DNA from 3 places in the Priestia veravalensis genome. Region 2 is predicted to be linked to each of the others. Evidence: riboswitches for the same ligand, from Rfam matches in the RefSeq annotation. Region 2 holds a riboswitch; each other region holds the start of a gene.
The links. Region 2 has a riboswitch for S-adenosylmethionine ahead of AS180_RS08070 (MetQ/NlpA family ABC transporter substrate-binding protein). Riboswitches for the same ligand answer to the same signal wherever they lie in the genome.
Positions count from the first base shown of each region.

Region 1: linked by a shared signal. The riboswitch ahead of mtnW (2,3-diketo-5-methylthiopentyl-1-phosphate enolase) and the one ahead of AS180_RS08070 (MetQ/NlpA family ABC transporter substrate-binding protein) in region 2 are both predicted to bind S-adenosylmethionine.
Region 3: linked by a shared signal. The riboswitch ahead of AS180_RS09440 (hypothetical protein) and the one ahead of AS180_RS08070 (MetQ/NlpA family ABC transporter substrate-binding protein) in region 2 are both predicted to bind S-adenosylmethionine.

Region 1 covers NZ_KQ758674.1:10,479-21,081, reverse strand. The annotation lists gene AS180_RS15855 (CoA-disulfide reductase) at 1-1,186, opposite strand, end outside; gene AS180_RS15850 (ABC transporter permease) at 1,289-2,308, opposite strand; gene AS180_RS15845 (sugar ABC transporter ATP-binding protein) at 2,305-3,810, opposite strand; gene AS180_RS15840 (sugar ABC transporter substrate-binding protein) at 3,823-4,893, opposite strand; gene AS180_RS15835 (1,2-dihydroxy-3-keto-5-methylthiopentene dioxygenase) at 5,080-5,595, opposite strand; gene AS180_RS15830 (methylthioribulose 1-phosphate dehydratase) at 5,609-6,247, opposite strand; gene AS180_RS15825 (2-hydroxy-3-keto-5-methylthiopentenyl-1-phosphate phosphatase) at 6,244-6,903, opposite strand; gene mtnW (2,3-diketo-5-methylthiopentyl-1-phosphate enolase) at 6,903-8,141, opposite strand; SAM riboswitch class I at 8,230-8,337, opposite strand; gene AS180_RS15815 (pyridoxal phosphate-dependent aminotransferase) at 8,434-9,630, opposite strand; gene AS180_RS15810 (carbon-nitrogen family hydrolase) at 9,738-10,520, shown strand.
Region 2 covers NZ_KQ758640.1:27,832-38,434, reverse strand. The annotation lists gene AS180_RS08120 (disulfide oxidoreductase) at 1-245, opposite strand, end outside; gene AS180_RS08115 (DsbA family protein) at 242-958, opposite strand; gene AS180_RS08110 (M56 family metallopeptidase) at 1,023-1,844, opposite strand; gene AS180_RS08105 (BlaI/MecI/CopY family transcriptional regulator) at 1,841-2,260, opposite strand; gene AS180_RS08100 (DUF2922 domain-containing protein) at 2,325-2,537, opposite strand; gene AS180_RS08095 (DUF1659 domain-containing protein) at 2,554-2,775, opposite strand; gene AS180_RS08090 (hypothetical protein) at 2,896-3,345, shown strand; gene AS180_RS08085 (L-lactate dehydrogenase) at 3,405-4,355, opposite strand; gene AS180_RS08080 (methionine ABC transporter permease) at 4,372-5,037, opposite strand; gene AS180_RS08075 (methionine ABC transporter ATP-binding protein) at 5,039-6,052, opposite strand; gene AS180_RS08070 (MetQ/NlpA family ABC transporter substrate-binding protein) at 6,065-6,883, opposite strand; SAM riboswitch class I at 6,967-7,080, opposite strand; gene AS180_RS21595 (YjcZ family sporulation protein) at 7,239-7,358, opposite strand; gene AS180_RS08065 (GNAT family N-acetyltransferase) at 7,444-7,908, opposite strand; gene AS180_RS23500 (DinB family protein) at 8,027-8,320, shown strand; gene AS180_RS22410 (flagellar basal body-associated FliL family protein) at 8,560-8,718, opposite strand; gene AS180_RS08055 (AlbA family DNA-binding domain-containing protein) at 8,904-10,232, opposite strand; gene AS180_RS08050 (zinc ribbon domain-containing protein) at 10,309-10,512, opposite strand.
Region 3 covers NZ_KQ758644.1:17,221-27,823, reverse strand. The annotation lists gene gloA2 (SMU1112c/YaeR family gloxylase I-like metalloprotein) at 218-613, shown strand; gene lepB (signal peptidase I) at 640-1,194, opposite strand; gene AS180_RS09450 (LapA family protein) at 1,602-1,925, opposite strand; gene AS180_RS09445 (M48 family metallopeptidase) at 2,112-2,855, opposite strand; SAM riboswitch class I at 3,122-3,223, shown strand; gene AS180_RS09440 (hypothetical protein) at 3,292-3,540, shown strand; gene AS180_RS09435 (hypothetical protein) at 4,131-4,403, shown strand; gene AS180_RS09430 (hypothetical protein) at 4,400-4,675, shown strand; gene AS180_RS09425 (MFS transporter) at 4,763-5,938, opposite strand; gene AS180_RS09420 (NCS2 family permease) at 6,054-7,355, opposite strand; gene AS180_RS09415 (sensor histidine kinase) at 7,529-8,461, opposite strand; gene AS180_RS09405 (MerR family transcriptional regulator) at 8,843-9,502, shown strand; gene AS180_RS09400 (MarR family winged helix-turn-helix transcriptional regulator) at 9,692-10,132, shown strand; gene AS180_RS09395 (MDR family MFS transporter) at 10,198-10,603, shown strand, end outside.

The sequences.
Region 1 (10,603 bases), on a different contig from region 2:
CTGACTTACCCATAATTTGTGCTCCTAGTATAATATGTGTATCTTTTTCATAGATAAGTTTAACCAACATTTTTGTTGCATCTGGATAATACGGCGTATGATTATAAGCGTCTACCGTAACCGCTTTATATTGAAGGTTTTCTGCTTTTGCCTCTTTTTCAGTAATTCCAGTTTTAGCAACTTCTAAATCCATAACTTTTAGGATGCTGGTACCAATGACACCTGGGAAATGTTTATCTTCTCCTCCTAGGTTTGCGCCTAAAATTCTCCCTTGCTTATTAGCAATTGTACCAAGTGAAAAATGAACTGGCTTTTTCAACACAAGATGGTAGCTGCTTGCACAATCACCTGCTGCATAAAGGTGCGGAACGTTGGTTTCCATTTTGTCATTAATGAGGATCGCACCGTTTTCGAGCATTCGAATGCCGTTTCTCTCTAAAAAAGATGTATTTGGCTTCACTCCCACATTTACAATAACAAGGTCTGCTTCATGCGTATTTTTATTGGTGCGAACCGCAGTTATTTTTTCACGGTCTGCAATTAACTCTTCTACTTCTTCATTGACATGAAAAGCAATATCATTTTTCAGCTCGCCCTGTATTCGTGTAGCAATTTCTTCGTCAAACATGGATAGTATATGATTCCCGCGCTCAATAACAGACACTTGCTTTCCTAATAGATGCATGGTCTCTACTAATTCCATTCCAATATATCCACCGCCGATAATCACAACTTTTTGTACATTTTCTTCTTTTAAATAACGATGGATGTTCGTACTATCTTCTAACGTCTTTAATGAAAAAACATTTTGAGCATCAATCATAAAGGGTGGCTTTACAGCTGAAGCTCCCGTTGCGATAATAAGCTCATCGTACGACACTTCTTGTGACTCATTTGTTTGATGATTATGTACAACAACATATTTCTTTATGTGATTCACTTCTTTTACTTCATGTTGAAGCTGAACCGTGATATCACGCTCTTTAAACTCATCAACTGTTCGAGCGATAAGACTTTCTTGCTCTTTCACAACACCTGATAAATAATACGGCATACCGCATGCACTATATGAAACATCTCGGCCTTTTTCAAATACAATAATTTCGGCTTCTTGATCTAAGCGACGCAGCTGAGATGCTGCACTCATACCACCCGCAACGCCTCCAATTACAATAATTCGCTTCATTTTATAGCCTCCTTTTTATTTGCATATTTCCCTTACTTTGCCCGATTTCAAACAAAAAAATTGCACGAAGATGACAAAGTCATCTCGTGCAATCTACCGTAATCATTTCTTTGAACGATAGTATGTAAGAGCTAAAGCCGCTGCAAGAACCGTTCCTTTAATAATATCTTGTGTATAATACGGAACATTTAACATCGTTAAACCATTTAAGAGAACGCCAATTAAAATAGACCCTAGCAGCGTGCCAATAATATTCGGTTTACCTGCTCCAAATACAGAGAAGCCGATATAGGCTGCGGCAACGGCATCCATTAGAAAAGGAGCTCCTGCATTCACTTCTCCTACCCCAATTCGCGCTGCTAACACAACTCCTCCAATCCCCGCTAGTAAGCTAGATAACACATAGGCATACATGCGGTAGCGGTTGACTGGAATTCCTGAAAGCCTCGCTGCTTCCATATTTCCACCCGTTACATAAAAGAATCGTCCGTATTTTGTATACGTGAAGAAAATATGTACAACGAGGACAGCAAGGAGCATAATAATTACTGGCACCGGAACTCCCAAAACATGTCCTTGTCCTAAGGCTAAAAAAGAAGGAATAAAGATTCCAGGTGCACGCTCTCCACTTTCTAAAGGCATATTCGTATAAATAGCCGATCCTTTCGTATAGGTTAACAAGATTCCCTGCACAATAAACATCATTGATAGCGTGGCTAAAATATCAGGAATTTTAACTTTCACGACAAAAAATGCATTCACAAGCCCTACAAGAAGTGAAGCTAAAATAGGAATCAACAATGCCACTAGCAGCTCTTGACGGTGCAACACAAGCATCGATGCTGATAGAATGGTTGCTAACCCAGCCGTCGAGCCAACTGATAAATCAAGACCATTTACAGTCAGTGAAATTGTCACACCTAATGCGATAAGCGTTACAATTGAAATCGAACGTAAAATATCGCTGATGTTTCCTGGAGTTAAAAAATTGGGTGAAGCAATTGAAAAAAAGATGGTGACTAATAAAATGGCTACTACCGTACCGTATTTTGTGACAAACTCCATCAGCTGTCCTGTTTGTTTCTTTGCTTTTACTTGTTCATTCACTAACTCTGCACTCATACCGTTCCTCCAGACGCGTAATAAAATAGCTGTTCATACGTTGCTTCTGCTTTCGATAGTTCTTTTACAATTTTCCCGTTATACATAACGTAAATTCGATCAGCCATGTTGACCAGTTCATCAAATTCACAAGTTGCATATAAAATGCCTTTTTGCTGTTTAGTTAGCTCATTCATTATTGAGAAAATCTCCTGTTTGGAGCCGATATCAATTCCTTTTGTTGGCTCATCAAATATATATACATCGGTCTCTTTTAAGAGCCATTTACCAATAGCTACTTTTTGCTGATTCCCACCGCTTAGCGTTTTTACTTTTTGCTCAACAGACGAGGCTTTAACACCAACATTCGCAGCAACACTCTGAGATGCTTCTTTTTGTTTTCGCTTTTGTACAAAAGACCATTTCGTAAAATCTTTTAAGCTTGGAAGTGACAAATTAAGTACAATCGATTCGTCTACTAAAATGCCTTCTTTTCGTCTTTCTTCTGGTATGAGAGAAAGCTTATTTTTAATATAGTAACGAGGAGAGCGATTTACTAAAAGCGGATGATTGCGCATTGATAGCTGACCCGCTGTTTTGTTCTCCAGACCAAATAAGCTTCGACATAGCTCTGTTTTCCCTGCACCGACAAGTCCCGCAATGCCAACAACTTCACCTTCTTTAACATGAAAGGTAATATCTTGTAGTACGTTTGGCAAAGACAACTTTTCCACACGAAGCAGTTCAGTTCCCACCGCTACCTCTTCACGTACCGACTCCTGCGCTACTTGCTTCCCTAGCATAAATGTAATCATTTCTTGCATTGTAGATTGCACAATTGCTTTTGTCACAACATGCTTTCCATCTTTTAAAACGGTGTAAACGTCGCATAGGTCGCTAACTTCTTGAAGGCGATGAGAAATATAAATAATACCCATGCCTTTTTTCTTTAAGTTCGTCACAACTTCAAACAAACGCTTTGTCTCATGTTGACTTAGCGGTGCTGTTGGTTCATCCAAAATAATATATTCCGCATCTTGTAAGATCGCACGAGCGAGTAATACCTGCTGCTTTTCTGCTAGCGTTAATTCCGATACATTCTTTTTAACGTTTAACGTTGAACCCAGCATAGCAAGCGCCTTTTTCGCTTCAGTATCATGTTGCTTCCACTTAACAATTGCAGGGCTACCTTTACTTGTTTGGCGGTCCAGCACAATATTCTCTGCCACCGTTAGTGATGGTACAAGCGCGACATCGACTTCTTGATGAACAATTGCAATACCTAAGTTTTTTGCGTCTTTTGGAGAACCAAGCGTAACAGAATGACCATTTTTGTAAATGGTCCCGGTATATTCTGAGTATGCTCCAGATAATATTTTCATCAGCGTACTTTTCCCTGCACCGTTTGCTCCCAGTAAAGCATGGATTTCGCCTTTTTTCACGGTAAAGCTCACATCTTGAAGCGCTTGAAATGATTCAAATGACTTTGCGATATGCTTCATTTCTAATTGTTCGATCGTCATCTGCCTTCTCCTCTACTCTTTTTGATTCCAAGCTTCTACAAACTCACCCACTTGGTCCATATTAATAGGCGCATCAGGTAAATCATCCTGAGTGATGAGCGTTGGGTTAAACGAGTAATATCTCGGTATGTCTTGTCCAGCAATTCTTTGCAGAACAAATTCCACTTGCTTTTCACCAATTGCTGCTGGATTTACCGCTGCTGATGCTTTCCATGGGCTATTTTCTTCTTGCATCATCTGCAGATCTTCATCCGATAAATCGACGCCGTAAACTTTAATTTCATCTCGGCCAGCTTCTTTAATTGCACGCGTAGCTCCTTTGGCGAATTCGTCCCAAGGTGCCCATACGGCTGTAATGTCGCCTTTGTTTGGATATTTTTTCAAGATAGCCGCCATTTTTGTTTGAGTATCTAGCGATGTATTAGATGTAGCGTTTCCAAATCGCGCTACTTCTTCTACGTCCGGATAACGTTCTAGCATTGCTTCATAAATGGTGTTTCGCTTTTCCATTGGCGCAAAACCACCAACAAAAATGTACACAATCTTTCCTTCGCCATTAATATCCTGCATCATTTGCTTTAAGCCTTGCAGCGCCAACATATAGTCATCTTGATCAATCGTTGTTACGCCGTCTACATCTAGCTCAACATCAAATGCAACAACGGGTATACCTTTTGCAACGGCACGCTTCACGCCAGGTTCCAACGTTTCAGAACGACCGTGCTTAATGATAATACCATCCACATTTTGATTAATTGCCGTATCTAAATACGCTGCCATTTTTGACTGATCGTTGTTGGCATCTGACACGGTAAGCTGAATACCTTGTTCTTTGGCAGCCGCTGTTGCACCGCTAATATACTGGGCTGCGTGCGTTCCCGTCGTAAACTCGGCAATAAGAGCGACTTTCGTATCTTTACTAACGTTTTTTGCTGTGAAATTCGCCTCTGTCTTTTGTTCTTCTTTGACTTGTGGCTTACTTGCCGCGTTTATATCCGGCTGTTCGTTTGTACATCCAACCGTAACGAACAGGACAAATAGCAATAAAATAAATGGGCTGTACCATTTTTTTACATATTTCATCTTCTTCCTCCATCTATTACTATTCTCATAAAAATAGTAAGAATTATTCCTAGCGCAATGAAGAGCAAGCGCCGACTTAAAGCTTTTATTGCTTAAGAAAATGCCGCTTCATCAAGAAGAGAAGCGGCATTTTCTTGCGTTAACCACGCATACATCCTGCTATTTTTCCTTGTCTACAATCTCAATTTATTCGTAGATTGGCACCCAGCCTTCTGTTGTAACAAAAATACGAACGGCTACTACTTTGCGATCTTCCATTAGTGTAAAATAATGACGCACATTTTCTGGAACAGAAATTAAGTCACCTGGCTCTAACTCGACATCAAAGAATGAACCGTCTTTTCCTTGAATGACGAAAATACCATGTCCACTGACGATAAAACGAACTTCGTCGTCCGTATGGTGATGCTCACGCTGAAAGTTTTTTAATAACTCTTCTAAGTTAGGTGTTGTATCTGATAACGAAATCACATCTTGTGCTTGATAACCTCGTCGCTCAGAAATATCCCTAATCTCTGTATCAAATGAAGCTAAGATTTCTTCTTTTTCTTCGTCTGTTAAATTAAATTTTTCACGCAGATTTTCAGGTAGCTTTGTAATATCCCAATTTTCATAAATGACTTCATTATTAGCTAAAAAACTTGCTACCTCTTCTTGATTTTCAATGCGTGCATCTGTTGCATGTAAACGAACGTTTGCCATATGTAACTCCCCCTTAAGTAAGTGTTGATTGATTATATTTCTTTAGTGAAAGAATTTTCACGTGATAACTAAATAAAAACTCGTATGCTTCTAGCGCTTTTTTCGCTTCAAATGCATTTTCCCCCCATACGGTAATACCGTGGTTACGAATTAAAACAGCCCCTTGATCCGCCGTTACATATTCAGCAAAGACTTCAGCTAACGTCGGAATGTCCGCATAATTCGGAATAATCGGAACGGTAACCTCTGCATCTTCTTCCCAAATACCGAGTGCTTTAATAATCTCTTGCCCCTTAAACGTTACTTTTCCTTCGTCACCATATAGTTCAGAAATGACGTTGTTATCAATTGTATGTACATGCAGGCTGCACCCAGCGTTTGTATGACTATAAACCTTAACATGTAAAAGCGTCTCAGCGGAAGGTTTCAAGTGTGTTTCTTCCGCTGCTTTCCCATTGCTATCTACAAGTAAGAAATCTTCACTTGTACGCTTTCGCTTATCTTTTCCACTAGCTGATACGAAGAAGGTTGTTGGCTCTTCACTTACTTTAATCGATAAGTTACCACTCGTTCCAAAAAACCAATCTCGCTGTGCAAGTTCTTCTTTTACATCCGCAATCTCTTGTAAACGCTGCTGTGCTAAAATACTCATACTTCCACCTCCGATAATTCGTTAATATGTTCAATGACATCATGGAATGTTTCAAACGGCCGATGCGGTAAATGTAACTCTTTGCATTTCTGAAGCAAGAAATCACGTGCCAATACGCAATCAGCCATTTTTGCTGCCTGCAAATCCGTAATGGAATCTCCAATTACGATGATAAAATCTTTGTCATCTACCAGATTTCGTATAATTGACGGCTTACAGCAGCCACAGCCATTTTCACAGTGGCTATCGCATGTATGAGGCCACGTAATTTTAATCGTTTGCCCTAAAAAATCTGAGCCGTTGCAGTAAAGGTTCTTTTTATCTATTTTGCCGTCTAACATTGGCTCAACAAAAAAGTCAATTCCTCCACTGACAATATATAGCGGAATATCCTTTTCTTTTGTGTAATGCACAAACTGCTCGAATCCTGTTCGAATCTCCGAAGTTGATAAAATAAATGATACAATCTCTTCCTTTAAAGAGATTGGCAGTAAAGAGAACATTTTGCCAACGCCTTCTTGAATCGATACGCGCTCTGCCAACACATCATCTTTGATAGCTTCCCACTCACTTGGAGCAAACTTTTTCATAATAGCAATGATGTTATCGCTGTTTGTAATCGTACCGTCAAAGTCACAGAAAATCTTCACGTTCATCACCCCTTCACCTTCACTGCTCCCCATAGCTCAAGTGCTTTTTGTAGCGCTTCGTCATTTGTATCTTCTAAAGGCTGTCCAGCAAGCGTAGCATCAACTGCTGCACGGAATGCTTTTCCTCCACCGACTGCTCCATCTGGGTGACCGTGTACGCCTCCGCCTGCGTTAATAATGCTATCCACACCGAAATCGGAAATAAGCTGCGGAACCATGCCTGGGTGGATACCTGCTGATGGAACCGGGAACGTTTGCTTATAGGTATGTAGCGGTCTTGTTACCTCGTACGTAATTCCAGCTGTATCTTCAAGCGGCATCGCGACGCTGCCGTACGGTGATGGGAATAGTGAAAAATCTGCTCCAACAAGACGAAGTAATTTTCCTAGCAAAAGAGAATTTGAGAATCCATGAAATTCAGATGGTGTTAACGCACCGCTTACTGCTGGGTGAGCCATGATTGGTAAGTTAATATCATCATCTTCACGAAGAGCTTGTAGCACATCTAGTCCATATGCAAACACGTTAAACAATAGAGCATCGGCTCCGAGCTCCGCTGCTTTTCTAGCTTTCTCTTTTAAATCAAATGTACGCCCCGTTAAATTTACGGCATATAGCGTACGATGACCCATTTCTTTATATACTTCATCAAGAACTTTTTTCCCTTCTGTAATACGCTTTTCGAACGGTGTCAGTTCGTTGTCAAATAGGATTTCGTCATCCTTTACAAGATCGACACCTCCAAGTGCTTGTGCCCGAAGCTGCTCCGTTAAATAATCCATATCACGCCCAATTACACCTTTAAAAATACTCATTACAAGAGGACGATCGTACACTTTTAGTTTCTCACGAATCCCTTCAATTCCAAAGCGTGGGCCAGGAAAAGCGGCTAATGCTTCTTGTGAAAACTCTAAATCTAATAATTTTACTTTTCCGTCTAATGATAGTTTTCCGAAAACAGTAACTAAAATAGCAGGTAAATCATTTGTATAATTAGAAAGCGGATAACCAATTTTCACAATCGCTTGCTTTGTCGTTTGCTCTAAATAATTGTTGACGCGATCGCAGTCTTCAAGTGGCGTAATGTCAACTACGCGCCCTTTGTGCTTTCTAAGTTGCTCCTGCTCAAGCTGAGGTAGATTTGTCCAAGAACCTACCGTTAAGCCTAGAGCAATGCCTTCTGCTTTTTTTTCAAAGTTTCCTTTTTCATCATGTAATAAATAACTTGCAACGATTTCACTCATTTGCTTCAAACTCCCTTGCTGTAAATTTCCCATCGTTACGAAATAAAAAAGCCTCTTCTTGTGAGAAAGAAGAGGCTTTTTTGCTCTCTTCTTATCTCTCAGCTACTGCTGCAAGATTTAGCACCGTGCTTAACAAAACGTTAAGTCGGTTGCCGGGCTTCACAGGGCTAGTCCCTCCACCTACTCTTAATAAGAAAATTGCTATTTATATTGTATAATCGATTTTCACGCTAATCGTATTCATCAAAAATATGTGTTTATGAATCAACAACTTCTTACATATTAAGCCAACTCAAAAAGAATTGTCAACGTATTTTTTGAATAAATTTAATTTAGCAATTCGATCAACCGCTTCTTTCAGTCGATCTTCATCGGTTAATAAACCTACGCGCACATAGCCTTCTCCGTATTCACCAAACCCAATTCCAGGAGCAACAACGACGTGTGCTTTTTCAAGTAACAAATCAGAGAATTCTTCTGATGTATAGCTTTTTGGAACCGGCAACCACGCAAAAAACGACCCTGGTGGGGCTTCAACGTCCCATCCGATTTCACGCAGTCCATGAATGAGAACCTGGCGACGAGATTCATAGCGTTCGACTAGTTCATCTACGCAGTTCTGTGACTCTAGTAAAGCAACCGCGGCTGCTTGCTGTATTCCGCTAAATACACTTACAAATAAGTGATCTTGTAAAAGATTAATCGCTTCAATAACGCTTTCGTTTCCAACAGCAAAACCGATGCGCCACCCCGCCATATTATACGTTTTGGATAGCGTATAAATTTCAATGCCCACTTCTTTGGCACCTGGAGTTTGCAGAAAACTAATGGGCTTTTGACCATCAAACCCAATTGCGCCGTACGCAAAGTCATGTACAATGCACGTATCGTACTGGCGAGCAAATTCAACCGTTTTTTCGAAAAATGATGCCGTAGCTACTGCGCCGGTCGGATTATTTGGGTAGTTTAAAAACATGAGCTTAGCTTTTTGCTTCACTTCTTCGCTTATTTCCTCGTAAACTGGTAAAAAATCATTCTCTTTTTTCAAGGGCATAGCTTCCATTTTCGCTCGTGCTAGCTCCACTCCTGACCAATAGTCTGGGTAACCTGGGTCGGGCACTAAAACTGTATCTCCAGGGTTAAGTAAACACTGAGGAATTTCTACTAACCCAGCTTTGCCTCCAAACAAAATAGCGACTTCTTTTTCGGGATTTAGCTGGACACCGTATTCTCTTTCGTAAAACGCTGCTGCCGCTTTTTTCAAAAAAGCTTGTCCGCGAAACGGTGAGTACTTGTGGTAGTTTGGATTTTCACTCGCGTCTTGAAGTGCCTTGACAATATGAGGGGGCGTTGGCTGATCTGGGTTTCCTTGCCCTAAATTAATCACATCATGTCCTTCTTTTATTACTTTTGCAACTTTGCTAACAAGGGATGCAAAAAATTGTTTCGGTAAACTCTTCAATAGTTCTGATTGTTCAAACTGCTTCATGTGAACACCTTCTCAAAAAATTCTTGAAATTCTAGTCACAAATAATATATTGTAATAGTCAACTTGTAAAGTCATTTTTATAAAATAAATCAGGATGGTGAAGTTTAATGAGCTTAAAAGTAGCGTGTTTGCAACTTGATCTTGCATTTGGAAACCCTAAAAAAAATTACGAGCATGCTGAAAAAAAAATGAAGGAAGCACTGTTTGAATCTCCAGATATTCTTATACTGCCAGAACTTTTTGATACGGCTTATGATTTACAGAACCTCGACGCTATCGCGGACTCAGAAGGTAAGCAAGCGACTAGCTTTTTCTCTGCTTTCGCCAAAACACACAGCGTGAACATCATCGCTGGATCAGTTGCTAAGAAAACAAAAAGCGGCGTTACGAATACAATGTATGTCTTTAATCGTGAAGGCCAGGAGGTCTCGCAATATAACAAGCTACACTTATTTAAGCTGATGAATGAGCACTTATTTCTACAACCAGGTGAAACCAAAAACATCTTTACGCTTGAAAACTCATTATGCGCAGGCGTTATTTGCTATGATATTCGCTTTCCAGAATGGATTCGCGTTCATACAAGCGCAGGTGCAGAACTCCTTTTTGTGGTTGCTCAGTGGCCCAAGCCAAGACTTGCTCACTGGAAAGCACTTCTGGTAAGCAGAGCCATTGAAAATCAATGCTACGTGGTTGCCTGCAACCGCTCTGGAGACGATCCAGCTAACACATTTGCTGGTCATTCGTTAATCATTGACCCTTGGGGAGAAATTATTGCAGAAGCAGGTGAAAATGAAGAAATACTAACAGCAGACGTTGATTTATCAACCGTAAAGGCAATCCGAGAACAAATTCCGGTCTTTACAGATCGTCGCACAGAATTTTATTAAATTTCGCTGTTGACATCCAAAAATTCACATGATACGATGTTCTCCAGAAGTTACTAATAAGTCAAACAAATCAAAATTAAATA
Region 2 (10,603 bases):
TTTTGTAGTGCATAGTGATAGCCCGATACAAGCATACCTACGACTGAGAACGGCAGTACGTATTTATAAATTCTGTCATTCTGTTCATACACAGCTATGCCTAAAATGATCACGAGCGGATACATTAGAATTCGCTGATACCAACAAAATGTGCATGGAATAAAATTAAACAATTCACTAAAAGATAAGCTGCCCAGAGTTGCAACAATTGTAACAATCCAGCTCCCTACTAATGTTTTCTTCATTCTTGTCCCTTCTTCTCAGCTGCTTCTTTAACCATCTTATCAAAGTCTTCAGCAGTTGATCCTTCAAATGGCTTTCCATCTACAAAAAGAGCCGGTGTTCCAGAAACATTTAGTTTCTTGGCATAAGACATGTCTTGGCGGAACGCTTCTTTAAACTCTTCGTTTTCATAAGCTTTCACTACTTTTTGCACATCTTCCTCATTGGCTATTTCGCCGAGGGTATCTTGTAAAAATTGGTCTGTAAAAATATCCTGTGTTTCAGCACCGGCTGAATCAGGTTGTTTCTCATAAAGCAGCTTATGGAACTTCCAAAATGTATCATTTCCTAGCTCTTTGTAAACCGTTTCAGCAAACTGAGCCGAGCGAGTTGAATCTACGTTAATAAAAGCATAGTTCATAAAGTAAAACTTCACTTTGCCTGTTTGAATGTATTCTTGGTCAATCAATTGAAAAAATGTATTGTTGAACTCTTTACAATGAGGACATTTATAATCACCAAATTCAATCACTTCAACTGGTGCATCCTCTTCACCCAAGAACGGTTGATTTTCATAGCTGATATCAGCTTGTTCGCTACCTTTATTGATATTACCAAAGATAATAAACGCTAAAACAACCACGCTCACAATTCCAATTGTCCAAAACAGCCATTTAGAATTTGTAGACTGCTTTTTTTGAACTCCTGTTTTTCCTTTTTTCTTTGACTTTGCCATTTTGTTTGCTGCAACTTAAATAGAAGCAGCTTTCACCTCTCCCTCAATATGTTTTATTCGTTCCTTAATAAGCAAATACTGACCAAAGCAGCACAAACACAGCCACTGACTTTACCATCATAAGTTTTGGAATATTCCATGTGATGGTCATCTTTGGATTTACCAAACACTTTATGCGATAATTGACTGCTGTCTCGGCAAAAGGCGCATATGCATAAGAAGTTTGCTGCTTTTGGTACTTAATCAGTTTTAAAAGCGCACTTCCAATTGGAAGTGTCGAGTCTAGCGAATCAATCGCAGCACGGTCAGCTAACAGTTCACTTATTAATTTGTAACGTTCATTGCTCCACTTCAGCACAGGAAGATACCACAGTGCAGATGCACACAATGATAACAGAAAAATTTTCAGTGGGTCTTTATTACGCCCATGAAATTGCTCATGATATAACACTGCTTCAAGTTCTTTTTTATTTAACAGATTAACTAAATTTGTTGAAACAACAATTTGAGGCTTCACAAATCCTTTCGTTAAAGCAAATGGACGGGTAGAATTAACAACAACGACCCCTTGATAAATATCTTCATCCTTGCCTATGTAACGAGTTAAGCTTGATACTTTACTGACTTTAATTTGATGATAAAATTGGTACAAAAGCCAAAACTGTCTAATTAGCTTCCAGAAAACAAGCAAGAGGGTATAAACCACAAACCCATATAAAACATACTGTGCCCACTTCCAACCAATATGTTCTACAGCGTGATAGCATAGAGTAAACACATTTAAATGATGATGTGGGTCTATGAGATAAACCGTCATTTGTACAAGCAGGCTAATGGCTACTAGTATGGATGCGTAAAAAAGAACAACAGATTGCTTTTTATTCATATTTCTTCGCTCGCTTTTAACTTTTTAATTTTCTGTTCTAAAAGCAGCAGCAGCTCTTCATCTGCTTCTTCTACTGCATCTAACATATGACTCACAGCCAAGAGTCCAAATTCATCAATTAATTCAGACGTTAATTCCTTAGATTGCCCTTCTAAAAATTCCTGCTGTGACAGCACAGGTTGATAAACAGAAACTCTCCCTTTTACATACTTGTCCAACAGCCCTTTTTCTACAAGACGATTCATAACGGTCATAACCGTATTGAAGTTGACTATCTTATCTTTTTCAAGAGCAATTTGAACATCTTTAATTGTCATTTGTTTTCCATGCCATATACATTCCATTACCTTTGCTTCTAGAGGTCCAAAAAAACGATTCAAGCCACTTTCTTTAAACTTAAACTGTTGAATCTTCATAAAAAAACCACCTCACACTACTCATTGTAGTGCGGAGGTGGTTTTTGGTCAAGGCAAACCATGTTTAGATTTCAAATTCCGTTACGTTACGCTCAATGATCTGTGCACCCTTTTTTGATGTAAGTGTTCCACCATTTGATGTGAACACATTGCTTGCTAAAATCTGATCCATAGCTGCGCTGATTTCAGAAGCTTCAAGCCCTTCTTTCGGCTGCTCAATTGAAATACCCACTGTTTTTTGTTCTAAGTTCAAAAACTGCATTGTTAATGTTTTCATTTAGCTCCCCCCTTTATTATTCACTTACAAGCGTATATGTTACGACTTCTGCGACTTCAACAAGTGGAAGTAACTGTAGACTCGCAATGGCTTCACTTGCTGTTAGCAACGCATCAGGTGAAGAAGCTATTGCAATATTTGGGTATAGTTTGGATTTTAAAATCATCGTTCCATCCTCCTTATCACCGTTGTGAAATGTCATGCGAAGCTGGCTTTTTTCCTGAATTTTTTCTGCCATCCTTCATTCCCCCTTTCGCCTTATATATAGAAATCTAAATAGGACGGAGGGATGATAGATACAAAAAAAAATCTCCTTTATAATAAAAGAAGATTGTGATAGAGAAAGAGGATTTTAACTATGAAAAGATGGATTTCACTGCTTATTTTTTTACTCGCCTTTCCCATTGCTTCACACGTCTCAGCAAGTAACCATCACGTTGATGAACAAAAACTCGGGCCGTTTTATTACACAGTATACAATGATACATCCTCTCAAAAGTGGGACATCGGCGTATTAAACCATGAAGAAAAAACAAATATTTCTGAAACAAAGCTTAACAACGAAGGGCTACTTTTATTTAAAGAAACCATTGATGAATTAGCAAAGCTCTCTATCCAACTTGGTATTGCTTGTATTGTGTTAATTGGGATCATGCTTTTCTTTATTTATCGGCTGTTAAAGAGAAAGCGTTTATTTTTGCGTATTTCCCTTTTAGCCTCTAGTGTTGCTTTTATCTTTTTGCTTGTTACAACCATAGAAATTTTCAAAAAGACGGAGCAGGCAAAAACCTTATTTTATTTAGTATGAGTTATGTATGTACGACAAGCTATCGTTAAAAAGCACGCTTTTCAGAAAAGCGTGCTTTTTTAGTGCTGTATTTTTTGAGAACGTATTTCAGAAATTGCTGTTTGAATAATGTTTGCTGAATATTCCAGCTTACGATGTTCTTCTAGTGATAAATGAAGAGGAATTCGTTTCTCAATTCCTCCTTTTCCAATAACAGATGGAATACTGATAGCTACGTCATGTAAGCCATACTCTCCCTGCAATATCGTAGAAACTGGAAAAACAGCTCGTTCGTTACTGACAATGGCTTTGGTTAGCTGTGCAATCGCGTTTCCAATACCAAATTCCGTATTTCCTTTCAGCCAATAGATTTCAAAACCTAGTTTGATCACTTCTTTTTCAATTTTTTCTTTATCTAAAATAGACTGCTCATGTTGGTAGTAATCTTCTAGTTTTTGTCCAAAAATTGTTGAATGTGACCATAGTGCAAACTGCGAATCGCCATGTTCACCAAGCATATACGCATGAACGTCATGTGGCTTTACCTTGAGTTCATTTGCAACAACTCGCCGAAGACGTGAACTATCTAATAAAGTTCCTGTTCCAATTACACGCTCTCTTGGCAATCCAGACAAACTCCATACATGGTATGTAATAACATCACATGGATTTGTGGCTACAACGTAACAGCCTGAGAAACCAAGCTCTTTTAGAGTTGTAACTACTTCCATAATAATAGGTGCAGTTGCTTTTAGTTCATCAAGCCGCGTTTCACCTTTTTGAGGTCTTGGACCGGCAACGCTTATAATAATCACATCTGCATCTTTAATATCGACCAATCCACCTGCATATACGTTTGTAAACCCAGACGCTGTGACAGTTGCATCCTGTAAATCAAGCGCGTCACCTTCCGCTTTTTCCTTTAAACAATCCACAAGTACCAATTCTTCTATTGCTTGCTGATTAACTAATGAAAAAGCTGTCGCTGAGCCAACATTGCCACATCCAATAATTCCAACTTTCCTTCCCATGAGCAACCTACCTCTCTTACCCTTCTCTTTTTAATCTCTTAGCTAGCTGGCTACCAAACGATTGAATCAACTGTACCATAATAATTAATACGAGAATAGTTGTGTACATCACTGTTGGTTCAAAGCGTAAATGCCCATATTGAAAGGCGATATCTCCAAGCCCACCAGCACCAACAAGGCCTGCCATTGCAGTAGCACCGATGAGACCAATTGTTGCAATAGTTAATCCTAAGATAATACCAGAACGCGCTTCTCTTACAACAACGTACCAAATAATTTTTGACGTTGAAATCCCCATTGATTGATATGCTTCCACTATTCCTTTATCAACTTCTAACAGCGCAGACTCCATTAATCTTGCAATATAAGGTGCGGTATAAACCACAAGGGGAACAATTACGCCTTGTACACCAATGGTTGTTCCAGCAATAAGCTTAGTAAATGGTAGAATGAAGAATAATAGAATAATAAATGGAATCGAACGAATAATGTTGATGATCCAGTTCAGAACTTGGTATAACCATCTGTTTTCTGACTGTCCACCCTGTCTAGTTACAACAAGTAAAATCCCAAGCGGTAAACCAATCAAGATGGCAATAACTAATGAGATACTTGTCATGGTTAACGTTTGAAGGAAGCCTTCCCAAATAACGTCTCCCCACTCTACAAAAAATTCAGCCATCTTATTTCCACTCCTCTACAATAACGCCTTCACTTTCTAAATATCCGATTGCTTCTTCATAAGCTTCCTTATCTCCTCTTAAATGAACAAGCAGCTTTCCAAGCGTTTCATTTTTTAACTGTTCAATTCCACCGGCTAAAATACTTGGTAATACATCAAATTTGCGTGAAACCATCGCAAGCGCCGGTTCATTGGACTTTTCACTTCCTTTAAAATAAAGTGATACAAGCTTACCAGTTTTACGATATTCTGTTTTTAAAGCTTCTGGAAGATTAAATGCAGATTCTGAACCAATAAAACGCTTAGTTGTTGGATGCTGTGGATGAGTAAATATATCCACTACTTTTCCTTCTTCTACGACTCTTCCATTTTCCATCACTGCTACGCGATCACAAATACGTTGAACAACGTTTAATTCGTGCGTAATTAGAAAAATTGTTAAGCCTAATTCTCGGTTAATTTTTAATAGTAACTCCAAGATAGCTTCCGTTGTTTCTGGATCTAAGGCACTTGTGGCCTCATCGCTTAATAAAATTTCAGGCTCATGCGCTAACGCTCGTGCAATGGCAACACGCTGCTTTTGACCGCCAGATAGCTGAGACGGGTAGTGATTAACTTTATCAGACAACCCGACAATTTCTAAATACTTCTCTGCGCGCTTTTGAATGGTTTCTTTATCAATGCCTTCTAGTTTTAGAGGAATTGCAATGTTTTCATATACAGTTGCTGTTTTTAATAAATTATACCCCTGGAAAATCATCCCGATTTTCCGGCGTGTCTTTTGAAAATCCTGCTTTGAAAGAGTCGTTAGGCTTACACCATTAATGAATACTTCTCCAGACGTTGGTTTTTCAAGTAGATTAACACAGCGAATCAGCGTACTTTTCCCCGCACCGCTATATCCAATTACTCCGAACACCTCTCCTTTTTCAATAGTCAAGGACACGTCTTTCACAGCCTCCACTTTCTTGCCGTTGACTTCATATGTTTTGGAAGTCTGCTTTAATTCAATCACGTTCACCACTCCTTAAAATGCTGGGACAACTGAGCCGTTAAACTCTTCTTCAATAAATTGACGAATTTCATCTGAATGGAAGTATTTCTCTAGCTGTTTTACAACTTCATCATCTTTATTTTCCGTACGTACAACAACGTAGTTTGGATATGGATTGTTTTCAATTTCTTCATGGAAAATGGCATCATCATTAATTGTTAAACCTGCACCCATCGCAAAGTTTGTGTTAATTGCAGCAGCTGCTACTTCACCTAATTGAGATGGAATTTGTGAAGCTTCTAGCTCAACGATTTCAAGATCCAGTTTATTTTCAGCTACGTCTTTTTTCGTTGCTTTTTCTTCAACGCCTTCTTTTAATTTAATAACTCCAGCCGCTTCAAATAGCTTTAACGCACGATATTCATTACTTGGATCATTTGGCACAGCAATTTTGTCACCTTTTTTCAGTTCTTTTATATCTTTAATGCCGTCTGCATAAATACCCATTGGAAACGCAACCGTTTTAAACGCATCCTCAATTTTATAGCCTTTATCTTTTACCTGTTGTTCTAAAAACGGTAATGTTTGATAATTATTTAAATCTAAATCACGTTCATCAAGCGCTGTGTTCGGTGTATTATAGTCGTTAAACGTTTTAATGGTAATCTCTAATCCATCTTTTTCTGCTAACTTCTTCACTTCTTCGTTAATTTGTTGATGAGGACCACCAGTTACTCCGATTGTAATTTTTTCTGTGCTCAAAGTCTTTGCTTCTTCTTTTCCGCACGCAGCCGTTACAATTAGTAGTGCTGACGCCAGTGTTAAACCTAGTACTTTTGTTGTTTTTTTCATTATGTCAATCGCTCCCTTTTCTTTTTTTCCATAAAAAAAACGCCTCTTGCAGATAAAGAGAAGCGATTTTAACCAATCCGCTTCTCTTATCTTTCAGTGTATAAAGATACACCGCAGGATTTAGCACCGTTACAGCACGATTGCTGATAGGTTGCCGGGTTTCATAGGGCCAGTCCCTCCACCACTCTCGATAAGAGTTGCTTTTTTATTCACTTTGTTATGATGGCTATTCTACGGGTAGTTTGTATATAGTGTCAATATTTTTTTAATTTTATTTTATAAAATTTTTTAGATTAGTTTTAATTTAAAGAAAAGAAGCATACAAAAGTCTCCTTTTGTATGCTTCTTTTCTTTATTAATTCCAACAAACGCATCCTACAATAACAAGAAGAATAAACAGAACTAAGATTAAGGCAAACCCACTGCCGCCTTTATTATAGCCGTATCCTCCACAATAACCGCCGTAAAAACACATAACATACACCATCCTTTCTGTCTCAGTGTATGCACGCATCATCCTTTTGCTTGTCTAAACGCCCATTTTCTAAAAATATGTACCCTTAACTCAATATTTGTCGCAGTCGAATCATATCACGACATTGAATACCATTTTCATAGATTTCTTCTTCATAATTATGAACAAAGTGATCCATTTCAATTCCTGTAATACGAAATCCACATTTTTGATACAACGCCAACTGCTCAATACTTGAATTACCTGTTGCAATTTCTACGCTTTTATATCCATAGTGCTTTGAAAGCTTTAAAGCTTCTTCCACCAATTGCTTTCCGTATCCTTGATTTCGCATGTTTTTCTTTACTACAATATTGACAATTTCCACCGTATTCGGCCTTGTTGGTAGCAGTACAACAAGCCCCACTAACTCACCATCTGCTCTTCCTGCAATGCATGTTCCTCTCTCAATATAGCCTGAAATAACCTCTTCTGATGGATCAGCTTCCTTTAACAACTCAATATGGTTCTTTGTTACTTGCAATATTTTTTCAAAACGTAAACTAGACATGGTATCGCCCTTTCTTCTTACTATTTTCGTTAAGCAAACTACACCGTATTTGACTGTTTCCCTGTTATAATTAAAAGATATTACTAGAAAAGAAACAAGTCTAAAGGAGGAATTATTTATGAATTTATTGTTATTACATCATTTAGAAACCGTTCGAAGTATTACGCTAAAAGTTTTATCAAGCGTAACTGAACAGGAATCGTTAGTAACTCCCGATGGCTTTTCAAACAACATTTTTTGGAATTTAGGGCACATTGCATATATTCAAGAAAAGCTTGTTTTTGAGCTTGCTGGAAAGAAAAATCAATTGCCTGCCTCATATGAGCGATTATTCGCGGCTGAAACAAAACCTTCTCAATGGAAGGAAACACCTCCTACCTTAATTCAACTAAAAGAAGAGCTGATGACTTAAACTGAGCGTATTAAAGAATTCATACCCGCTCATTATGATTTGAAGCTAGCCAAGCGGTTCACTAATAAAGCTGGCATTTCGTTTGATCACGTTGGCAGCACGTTCTTGTTTAACTTTTACCATGAGGGAATGCATGTTGAAACAATTAAACAAATTAAAAAAGCTATTCAAGAAAAAAATCCTAACAATTATTAGGATTTTTTTCTTGAATAGCTTACCCGTATATCTGGTTAAAATCTCTATATTTGTGTTACCCCTACTGTTAATATGTATGTTTCATTTACCACAAACTTATCTACTGCTTCTTTTTGCTGCTCGAAATGATAATAAGCAGCGCACACCCCTCCCAATCCTGCTAGCGCTAACACAATTAACAGAATGGACCCAACCTTTTTCATGTTTCATTCTCTCCCCTATGTCTCACAAAGTCTGATATAAACCTTTGTAACATCCCCTTTTGTTTGAAAGGTTTATTCAAGCGAGTTTGAGGAATAACCACTATTCCCCTCACTCTATTTGATGGTACCATACCTTTTTCAGAAAATGTATAAATGTTCTCAATTGTTAAAAAATAGTCATTTTTTTACTTTGATTGATAAAAAGATTGCATAAGAAAATGAAGAGCTTTGTTTTTTGAGAGACCAAACGCGTTAATAATATAATCAACATATTGAAATAAAGATTCGCCGTTTTTTTCTTTTAGCTTCATAGCTCGAAAAGATTTATTAAATCGATAATGCTTTTTATCAGAAAAAACTAGGCCTTCTTCTCTTAAAAAACCTTTATATGCCTCATGGTTAAAATACAAAACATCATTTCGCACGTTTTCAAGATCAATTACAACAATCATATCTTCTAATTCAGCGTTGAGCTGCGTCATACATTCAATGTACTCACCAAGACAGCTTAGTAACAATGTTAAAAATTGATGGCCATCAACGTATTGAAATTGATCAAAAATAGCAGCATTTCTGTAGCTTGGTACGCACTCTTGCAAAACAGATTTTACTTCATCAAGCTCTTCTACATATGGAATTGGAATATGAAATTTTGCCGCTCCATTAACAAACTGTTCCCAAGCAACGGTTTTATCATAGGAGTCAATAACATCAGTGTTTCGAAAAATAATTGACTCTGCAGAATATGATGCTTTAACAAACGGTAAATGAACGTTCATTTCAATTTCTTCATACATTGGATAAGCTTTCGGTTCATTTGATTTTGATAAGATATACTGCTTTAATTTATCTTCATCCATATGTTCCAATAAGTACAAGTCATAAATTGGAATGACGTACATATTGCACATTCCATAGTGAACATAGCCTTCGCCGTGCGTAAGCCCCTTTCGGTTATAGATAGATAATTCTTTTGTGCAAAATGCTTCTAAACGCATCATTCGGTCTTTTGACTTTTGATATAGACGGTCCAAGTGATAGCGGTCATCAATTTCTGAAATTGGAGAAGTTCCGCTCCCAATACGGCGATAAACTTTCCCGTATGACATATAAGGAGGGTACAAGCCTTCTGGAATCCAAATAACAAAGACGCCGTACTCTGTGGTATGTTCAGGTGATAGAAACCGAGTAAAAATACGAGGAATTGGATTCGTTACATCCTTCAGCATGTTGTGAATAAAGAGCTCATACTCTTTTTTTTCAAGTAAATTGATTGAGTAATCATCTTCATCAACTCCAAATATTAGCCACCCGCCCATTTCATTGGCAAACGATGCAATAATATTTGGAATCTTCCTCTTCACAGTAGAACTAACTTCTCGCTTAAATTCAAGCTGATACCCTTCTTCTAACTGCTTCGCAACCATCACTTCTACATCAGAGAAACAAATTTCAGCAATCGTTAGCTTTCTTCCCTCTTTATTTATGAACGGCGAATAAAACGAATCACTCACAGTTTCCCCTCCTCATCATATGCATATAACTTATCCATATGATGAAAAGTGGCTAAACAGTCGTATTTCTTCTAAATTAACCAAAGAACAAATCGAGAATATTAGACGCCTTAGACGCTTCTTTATTATAAAACTCTGAGTAACCGCATGACTTACAATAAACCACAACAAAGCGGTTATGCTGAACGTCTAAAAGCTTTGAAAGACCTGTGCCTGTCATTGCCACTTCCTTTTGCCCAACGCTCTGTCCACCACATTTTATACATCCCGCCTCTTTCATTTCTGTCATCTCCTTTGTTAAAATAAAAAATCTAATTTATATTAAGTAATACGAAATAGTGTTTAAAAAGTTTCATATTTTTCCGTTCTTA
Region 3 (10,603 bases), on a different contig from region 2:
AGTAGTAATAGGAATAAATAGTATAGTCGCTCAAAAATTGATTTGAAAAATAGTATACTATAAAACTATGTTTGATGACAAAAAAACGATTGAACAGAGTGGGAAATTAGTTTAAACGATACGAACGGAAAGAGAATTTCCTAAAATAGTAAATGTGTCTTTTCTTTTTTTAGTTGCTCGGTTATGATGAAAGCAATGATTACATAGGAGGGCAAGGATGGAGTTTAAGAGAATTCACCATGTAGCAATCATCGCAAGTAATTATGAGCAATCAAAAGCGTTTTATGTAGAAAAGCTAGGAGCGCGTATTTTAGAAGAGACATATCGAGAGCATCGCGACTCTTATAAGCTAGACTTAGAGCTAGCGCCAGGAGTACAAATTGAGTTGTTTTCATTTCCAAATCCTCCAGCTCGTCCATCACAACCAGAGGCTTGTGGTCTTCGGCATTTAGCTTTTGCTGTTGAAGACGTGGAAGCAGCAAAAGTAGAGTTAGAGAGTAGAGGCATTGAGGTAGAACCGATTCGAGTGGATGAGTTAACAGGAAGGTTATTTACGTTTTTTGCAGATCCAGACGGCCTTCCGCTTGAGTTGTATGAAGAGAATGGGTATTAAAAAAGGAGCGGACGCCGCTCCTTTTTTTAGTGCATTAGTTTGAGATCAGTCAGAGGCCAATATTTCACATCGACTTCACCAACGATGTCTGAGACAGGTGTTAATCCGAAGTGTCGGCCATCGCGGCTTATTCTACGGTTGTCTCCGAGTACAAGGACGAATCCATGAGGAATGATGCCGTCATTTACGAGTTCTTCGGTAGAGAAGTTTTCAGTGAAGCGTTCGTATGTCGGGATATGCTGTAGGTATTTATGTAAGTGAGGTTCACTTACTTTTTGGTTATTAATATAGAGCTGGTCATCAATGTATTCAATCTTTTCGCCTGCAACACCGATTATTCTTTTAACGAGGTACTCGTCTTGGTCATGAGGAGAGTGAAGGACGACGAGATCGAAGCGTTGATAGTTGCTTAGTTTATTAATAATAATACGGTTGCCTTCTTGAAGCGTAGGATTCATAGAATCTCCTTTAACGGTATAAGGCTGAAAGAAATACTGTTGCACAATAAGAGAAAAGAGAAGTGTTCCGAGAATGATGGAGCAATAGATTATGATTTCTCGTTTTATGCGAGTTTTTCTCAATATAAGAGCACCTTCTTTTTTTAAGTGAATCGTTTTGTTAAATCAAATAGAAAGAATAAAGAACAGAATTGATTGTACCATTGTTAGCTAAAGATTTCCATTTGTATATGCGTGTTATTCATATTTTCATAGGAGGGAAGACGCATGCAATGGGTCGTGATTTTCACTCCGGATTGTTCGCTTTCCACGTGGCTCGCGCCTGCCTTCCTCGTCATTGCGTTTCTGCGGGGTTTCAAGCCGTCTTGGTAATTCCGTAGGAGTCAAACGTTTCCCATTTCACTCACAGGCTACTGACATAGCTAATACACCCTTTATTATAATAATTGGTTATAAGGGGTAAGGAGGAAAAACAAAAAACCCTGCCCTCCCGTAGTGTTGGGAAAGCAGGATTTTAGTATATCTCTATATTAAGCTGATGGTTCACCTTGTGTTGATAAAGGTTTTTCTAGATCAGCTTGTGGTTCTGAGTGAGTGGCTAGTTGCGTTTCTAGTTCGGCAATTCGTTTTGTTTGTTGCTTGTTTTTACTTTTAAGCTGAGTGATTTTAACAAAGCTTAGTGAAGCAGCGACGACACCACCGAATACAGCCGATGTTAAAATAATTAAAATAAGTGGCCAGTCTTGTGAGCCAAAGACATAGTTAAATTGAACTGGCTCATTGTTGATGACAGCTAAGATAGCAATAATAAGAGCGAAAATAAGACCTAAAATGAAAAAGCTTTGTCCTTTCATTAGGTGCACATCCTTTCTGAAGATAGATAAAGGAGCAAAATTAAATTTTATACTACCTTTACATATACTTAACCTATATTATTCAACTATAAACATTTTTTATTATAATTAAGTTTTAACAAAACACAATATGCAAAAACACCCGTCCTTTGTGTAGTTTAGGATGGGTGTTTTGCTGTTAGCTGATTAGAATGCTTGTAAGCTATTTTCTTCTAACCATTGTTTACGCTCTGCTGCATCTTCAAATAATGAGTCTGCATCTGTAAATTGTGAAGCAATCACATATTCAATTGTTGTTAATGGTGCTAGAAGTAGACGCCAGTTCAATACTAGCTCACCGTTTTCCATCGTTGCATATGTATCTTGCAGTTCCTTCCACGCTACAGAGTCAGGTGCATCTGCTGCTTGTTTTTTCACTGTTTTTAGTGCTTCGCTGAATTTTTCATTTGCTCGTCCTTGGTACCATTCTGTTAAAAGGTTTTGAATTCCCTCGTTTGTTTCTTGTTCAGACCAGGATGATGGCACTGTTGCGATAAATTTAGCACGGAACGTCATCTCAGGTTGCTCCACATTATCACGAATGATGTTTAAGCGGTACTGACGACCTAAATACGAAAATTTGTCATCGTTTTCAAAAGATGACGTCTTTGCTTTAGGTGCAGCTGGCGTTTTGTTCTCAGTTTTTGCTTTTTCGGCTTTTTTAGCAGCTGGTTTTTTTGCTTCGGTTGGTTGATTACCACCGTTAAGTTGTTTTAAAATCCAAGTCGCTTTACGAGAAATAACAGAGCGAACGTTGTGCTCGTTTAAGCCTCGTGGGATAATTACGGTTACCCCTTCATTGTCACAAATTTGGACCGTAATATCGGTTTTATTTGGAACGACTTTAATTTTGTAGTCAATTGTTTGATTGCCAATTTGATACGTATACATATAGTTTTTCGTGCTCCTTTCTACAAATCTTCATTTTATAAGCAAAGGTAGAGTTTGGTCAAATGAAAGAATAATCAGAAAATTATCCAAGGATTTAATTAAAGAATTACATTACGTTTTTTTTGTTAGTTTTTACGTAAAGAAAGGAAAATATTCTCGCTTTACTATGCATAGGTTAAAAAGAGTGACAAAACTGAAAAAAAGAAAAATTTAAAAAATACTCTTGCTAAATAGGAGATATTTGGTATAATGAAATCTAATTTAAAAAGTTATCACGAGTGGACGAGAGATCTGGCTCTATGACTCCACAGCAACCTACCAACGTAAGGTGCTCCTACCAGCAAAGCATTAGCTTTGGGTGATAAGACGGGTGAAAGCTCATTTTGCATCTAAAGCAAAATGAGCTTTTTTGATTTTATTAGAAGGAGAGATACGGATGACACAAACGATTATAAAGAATCATGAAGAAGTGTTAAACGATGTATTAAATCAATTGAAGGAGATTAATGATTTTACCTGTAGAAAGCTTGAGACGTTTTACGAAATTGTAGTAAAGAGCGGAAGGGATACGTATGCCATTGGAATTGACTGCAAAGTTATTGAGGGCTACACAGAAGAAGGTTTAAAAGAAGCTTGTATAGCAAAATTAAAGCGAGTTGGATGGCTGAAAGGTACATACGCTTAAGGTTGTATTCATATCAATTGCAGTCTTGTCTATAATCATGATAAGATGCTTATCTTCTCTCTTTTCTTTTTTCGTTGAAAAGAGATGATATTTGTCGAAATTTTTACACAAAATAACCGTTACAACTTGGTTGGAATTGTGGTAAGGTATAAAACAAGAATATTCTAACAATTTTAAAAGGAGGCTGAACATGGAGCTGTTAATTGAACATGGAAATGACGAAGGTAGCGAACAATTTATTGATCGCGTACTAGACTTCTTAGAGGACGACGAATAAAAGCCTAGAAGATTGCTTCTGGGCTTTTATTCGTCGTAAACGTAAATGTATTGTAAAAGAGAAAAAGAGCTTATATTGAGTCAGAAAAGCATTATAAGCTTAAGGGTTATTTTATTAAAGATTGCTAAACTTTCGCCATTTCCCCCTTCACGTAATGAAATCTTATGGTATTTACTTTTTAATTTGAGAATGTGCTATTTTCGTCAATTTTATTTCCAAAGCAATAAAATTGACGAAAATGGTAATTTTTATGTTATGGATATATAGGAAATTAATTGTAATGGATGTAGAATTAAAAAGGAGGGGGAATTATATGAACGAGCTTTTTATAGCGGTGTTAGCACTTTTCTTACTATGTTTATCAGCATGTAGCAATTCACGGGAACAATTAGTGAGGGAGTTTAGTAAATATAAAGAATTAGAAGGATTAGACGTTCTGTTACAAACAACTCCACAACCTGTTGCAAACTCTTTATTAGCTTTTTATGAAACAATCGATCATAAATTTGGAGTGGTAGAATTTGATGGAGATAATAACTTAAAATCGGAAAAGAGAATTGAAAATATTACAATAAGTACACGGTGAAATTCTTAGATGATAAAGAGGAAGCAGTATACATTGAGCAAGTTGAATTTTATAATGTGACGTTAGATGAGCTTTTGAAAAAACAGTCAAGCACTGAACAAGTAGCTGAAGATAAATCAGAGAGCGAACTATATGAAGAAGAGAAAGAAGCTGATGATTTAAAAGCTCCTTCTGATCGCGGTTTCGTTGTTGGCCTCATCTTAATAGTGAGGAGCGTCTTTTTAGATGTGGGTGTGCTTTCAATTCAACTATACTGTTGGTTATCGGTTTAGGTACTATGGTGTTTTATGATGAAATCGTCCAGGTATTTCAAGCGATAAGAAAAGACTTTAGCCAAAAAAGCTAAAGTCTTTTCTTAGTTAAGAGCTAGGTGTTATTTCTTTGGGTGAATAGTCGAGTTCAATATGACGTTGAAGCAGAAGGAGCGCACCGAATGTTAATACAGCTCCAATTAAAAATGGATACATGCTGTTCAGTTCAAAAGCAAAGGCTCCCATCAGAGGCCCGAAAATCCTTCCTAAGCTATCCATTGATGAATTAATACCTGAAGCTGACCCATAGCCGATATTCGTTTTAAGGGTAATCAGAGCGAGTACACAAGGGCGAATAAGGGCATTGCCGGCTGTAAAGATGCAAAGGAAAACCGTTGCGTTAAATAAATTGGATGAAAATAAAATGGATGCAAATCCGACCGCTGAGACAATTAAACCAACAGCAATTAGCTTTTTCTCATTTCCTTGCTTAAATCGCTGTAAAACCCCGCCTTGAATAACAGCTTGCGTAACGCCACTGGCCATAAACATCCAGCCAATCATGGTAGGGGTTACATCAATGCGTTCGATTTGAAAAAATTGAAAAGTTGCTTCAAGGCCAGCTAGCGTAAACGTTCCAAAAAAGGAGAGTAAATATAAATACTTCATTGCGCCTTTAAAATCCGTGTTGAAATCTTGCAGCGTAGTTTTCTTTTCCTGAGAGACGCTTTCTTGCTGGAGCGATTCCGGTAATGCAAAGAAAGCATAGGTCGTCATAATTAGTGCCAATATCCCTGAAATGGTAAATGGGAAAAATAAGCTCACGGACGATAACAGTCCACCTAATGCTGGTCCAAAAATAAAGCCAAGCCCGATTGTCATTCCTAAAAGGCCCATTGCTTTTGTGCGATTTTCTTCCGTGGTAATATCAGAAGCGTAAGCGAATGCACATGGAATAACCGCTCCGGCAAATAAACCTCCAAGAATACGTGATATGTACATCAGAACGAGTGAGTCATTAGCGAATGAAAAAATAAAGAAACTAGCGCTAAATCCGATTAAGCCCGTAAGAAGAACGGGTCTTCTACCTTTTCGGTCAGATAGACTTCCCCAAAATGGAGCGATCAAGAAAGATGCGATAGAATAACTTGCCATTAAGAGTCCAAGGTTAACTGAGCTAGCTCCAGTTATGCGAATGACTTCTGGCACAATCGGAATAATAATGCCGAATCCGACAAAAATCATAAACATGATAAACATAAGCGTGCCAAGCTGTTTTTTCATATGAAGCTCCTTTCAATGAAGACGTTTTCTGTATATTCAGTATACCAAATAACGAAAAGGATTCCACTTAAATCCAACGTATCTCAAATAAAAAAGCGATGCATAAGCATCGCTTTTAGTGTGGTAAAAACACAAGTTGATATAAGAATAGAACAGCAAATACATAAACAAGGGGGTGAACCTCTTTTGCTTTACCTTTTACAATCTTCATTAGTGGATGTGAGATAAAACCTAGCGCAATTCCAGTTGCAATGCTTGATGTCAGAGGCATTGTTAAAATAACAAGAAACGCAGGGAATGCTTCATCAAATTCGCTCCAGTTAATCTTTGCAATAGAGCCCATCATTAAGCTACCTACAATAATTAAAGCTGGAGACGTAATCGCTGCAATGCCTGAAACGGCGCTTACAAGCGGGCTAAAGAACGCAGCAATAATGAATAAAAGAGCTACGGTTACGCCAGTTAAACCTGTACGTCCACCTGCAGCAACACCAGCTGAAGACTCAATGAAAGCAGTTGTTGGACTTGTTCCAAACATTGCACCAATTGATGTACCAAAAGAATCTGCAAGAAGAGCTTGGCGTGCTTTTGGCATATGGTTATCTTTCATTAATCCTGCTTGTTGTGCTACACCAATCATCGTACCTGTTGTATCAAAAATGGTTACCAGTAAGAAAGAAAATACAACAGCATACAAACCGTGCTGAATAACGTCACCAAACGCAGTTAGCGGATTGGTAATTAGGAGTCCTTCTGGTAGAGAAGGGGCAGACACAAACCCTTGGTCAAATGAAAGCTGACCTGTGAAAAGCGCGATAACGGCTGTAATAAGCATACCGAAAAACAATGCCCCGTTGATATTCATTGCATATAGCGCAATGGTAATGGCCAATCCCACTAAAGTGAGTACAACGCCAGGAGATTGAAGATCTCCTAAGCCTACAAGGTTGGATTCGTTTGCGACAATAATACCTGCTGAACGAAGGCCGACAAAGGCGATGAAAAGGCCAATACCAGCTGTAATTCCATGTTTTAAGTTGCCTGGAATGGCTTCGATTAATTTCTCACGAAACGGCGTGAGCGACAAAATAACGAAAATAATACCTGCGACAAACACGGCCGCAAAAGCAATTCTATAATCGATGTTACCGTGTGAACCGACAACAGAGTATGCAAAATATGCGTTTAATCCCATACCTGGCGCAATTGCAATTGGATAATTGGCGGCAAGTGCCATCCACAACGTACCAATAACGGCTGAAATGATGGTTGCCATAAATACTTGATCAAACGGTACACCTGCATCTGATAAAATTACAGGGTTTACAACCACGATATAAACCATTGTTAAAAACGTAGTAATTCCAGCTAAAACCTCTGTTTTAGCATTCGTGTTAGCTTCTTGTAACTTAAACATAAGTACCTCCAAAAATAACGAACATTAAAAGCAACATGATATATAATATTCGTTTTTAGAGATAAATGCAAGCCATTTAATTAAAAAAGAATATTATTTTACCTATGATTTCACAAGGTGGACTTTTGCCAGCGTGTATCATTAGTTTGTACGATTGCTAACAAATTAAAAGGCTATACAACAATTGGAAATTTCAGTTTAACGGTTAAACGCTGGTGGTAATAAAGATAATCCAGATAGCCGTTAGAGTGCCGAACTAGCTCATGAATGACAAATGTCCCAAGTCCTTCATGGCTTCCTGATTTGGTGGTTTTGTTAAACTGTTTGAATAGTTGATCCTGCAGCTCATTAGAGAGTGGAGGTGTGGAATTGGTCACTTCCAGTATATAAATTCCACTTTTAACTAGAGATTTAATACAAATATACTTCTCGTCTGTGCACCGTGCCGCATCAAAGGCATTTTCCAAAAGGTTTACCAATAGGTTCATTTGATTAAGCTTTGTGATAGGAAGCTGTGATAACGGGTTTTCAAACTGAAAGACTAGCTCAATGTTATCTTGGGCTGCTTGTTGTTTCCATTGATATAGCATGGAAGCGATATGTCCGCTTTCGCCTTGCATGTATGTATTGGTGTTCTGAAGTGCATCCACATATTGCTGCATATATGCATTGGCTTTTTGATGTTGCTTACTATCCATAAGGTAGGACACGGCGCTAATATGCTTCATAAAATCATGTCGCTCAGCCCGAATTTGTTGGAATACTTCATTTACTTTTGAGAGTTCAGCTGATGCTGCAAGTTCGCGTTTACTAATCGAGAATAGGTAATTATGTACGCTTGCGATTTCAAAGTAGTACATCAATAGCACAGCCAGTAATAGTAGGAGTAGTAAAGGTGAGTTAGTACACCACATGCCGCTGACTATACAAATTGAGAACGTGCATGAAATCCACGAAATAGGATGGGTAAAAGAAACTCGTTTCATGTACACATATACGCTGCTCCACATGACTGTACAGATAAATATGATGGTCCAAGTGGATAATGGTTTGAAGAGTAAAACAGCTGTGGTACATAGAGCTGTTATTAATAAGAGATATTTCATACAAACAAGCTCCTTTAGAAGTAATGTCGCTGTAATAGGTCTAAGTTTCCTTTCGTAATAAGTGCCGTTTGATTGGTTTGTTGAAACGAAATGGAATAAGAGTGTTTCGTATGTAATTAAAACCAAAAATGTAGAGGTTCAGCTTCCTCCCCGCGAAAAGCGAGTGTCCGTAGCGTAATAGAACGAGCTTGTTCTTACAACCTAGTGATGTTGAAGAAATAATGTTTCGTCTTTGAGAAGGGATTATTTCGTTATGTTGCAGCTCCTTCTTTGTTGAATTCCCACTTTCTTTGCCGAATTCCTTCTAGTTTTGTCACGAATGAAGGGAATCTTTGTTTCGTAGCGAAGTTGCTAGTATAACAAGAAGATGGAGGGATTACGATGGCAATAAAAACGCTTGACGTGGCCAAACAGTTAGGAATTCATCCGAGTACGGTTTTGAAATGGGCAAAGCTTGCAGACATTGATATTCAACGAAATGATGCTGGACACTGGGAGTTTACAGAAGAAAATGTTACGAAGCTTGAGGAGTTTAAGAACAATCGGAATCGCCAAGCGGTTGTGAAAGTGGTTGAAGCAAGTGATGATCGCATTGAGCAGCTTCAAAAACAAATGGATGAACTTTATGAGAAGTGGTCAGCTCATGAAGAAGTGGCGGCTTCAGTAGCGGTTGATGATAAGGACAACCAAAAGCTACATGATGTAGAAGCTCAGGTATCTGTACTGCAAGAAAAGCTTGAGGCTTATCAGTCTGCAAAGCACAAAGAAGTAGAAGAGCCTAATCAAGAAATGCAACGGCAAATTGACCAGCTATTAATGCGCTTAATTGAAAATGAAAAAAGAACGGAAGAAAAAGCAGGAGAAGTGGTCACGTTTCAGCTTCTTGAGCACCGAAAAGAAATTGATCAGTTAACGAAAAAGATGATAAAGCTCCAAGCAAAGGTAGAGGAATTTGAAACGCGCTTAAAAGACAGTCAGTTTGCAGCCGCGAAAAAGCCTCCAAAATGGCGCACGTTTTTAACAGGATTATTTACGTATTAGACATGCTTACGCTTATCGCAAGCATGTTTTTTTTATGGCTTTTTTTCTGAAAAAAGAAAATACTATCTTTTAGGAAGTTTTATCTTGACGATAAGCATGTTTATTTGATAAAACTATTTTAGTTAACTAAGTGAAATAAATATTTTATTAACTTTTTAATCATATAAGTAAAAGGAAGGAGTGTGTATAGTGAAAGAACGTCATGAGCTTCTCCATGAAATGGAGTTGTTGTTTCGCAGTGTATTTCGTCAGCTTCGACAAGAAATTAACAGCGTATTTGATTCGGAGCTATCAACTAATGCTTTTATGATTCTTCGCATGTTAAGAAATGAAGGTCCTCAAAAATCAACGGACATTTCAAAGCACCTGCAGGTATCCGCTAGTCATATTACGGCTTTGACGGATTTGCTTTTATCTAAAGGGTATGTGGAACGGAAAAAGTCAGAGGCAGATCGAAGAATTGTTGAAATTGTCATTACTGAAAAAGGGCATGCTATATTTGAGGAAATTGAAGCAAAAAAAAGAGCATATTTTTTTGAACGGTTTAACGATTTTACAAATGAGGAAATTCAAATTATGAATACATTATTTCAAAAAATTGATCGTTCTGCGGAGCGACAGTCAAACTAAGAGACAGGTACGCCGAAAAAATGATTCACTAGGTGAATTATTTAGTTACCGAAAGGAGTAGACATATGGAACATTTAGAACATCGAAAAAAAGTAGCCATTATGATTGCAATTATGTCAGCAATGCTGTTTACAGCCGTAAACCAAACGATTGTGGGTACTGCATTGCCACGTATTATTGCTGAGCTACAGGGAATTGAGTATTATAGCTGGGTATTTACAAGCTTTATGTTAGCTTCCAGTATCACAGCTATCTTAGTAGGGAAGCTTTCAGATATTTACGGACGCAAGCCGTTTATTTTAACAGGTATCGGTATTTTCATCATCGGTTCACTATGTGCAGGTTTTTCAAATACAATGATTCAATTGATCATCTTCCGAGCTGTTCAAGGCCTGGGTGGAGGTTTAATTATGTCGACTGCATTTACAGCAGTTGGAGATTTATTTACGCCGCGTGAGCGCGGTCGTTGGC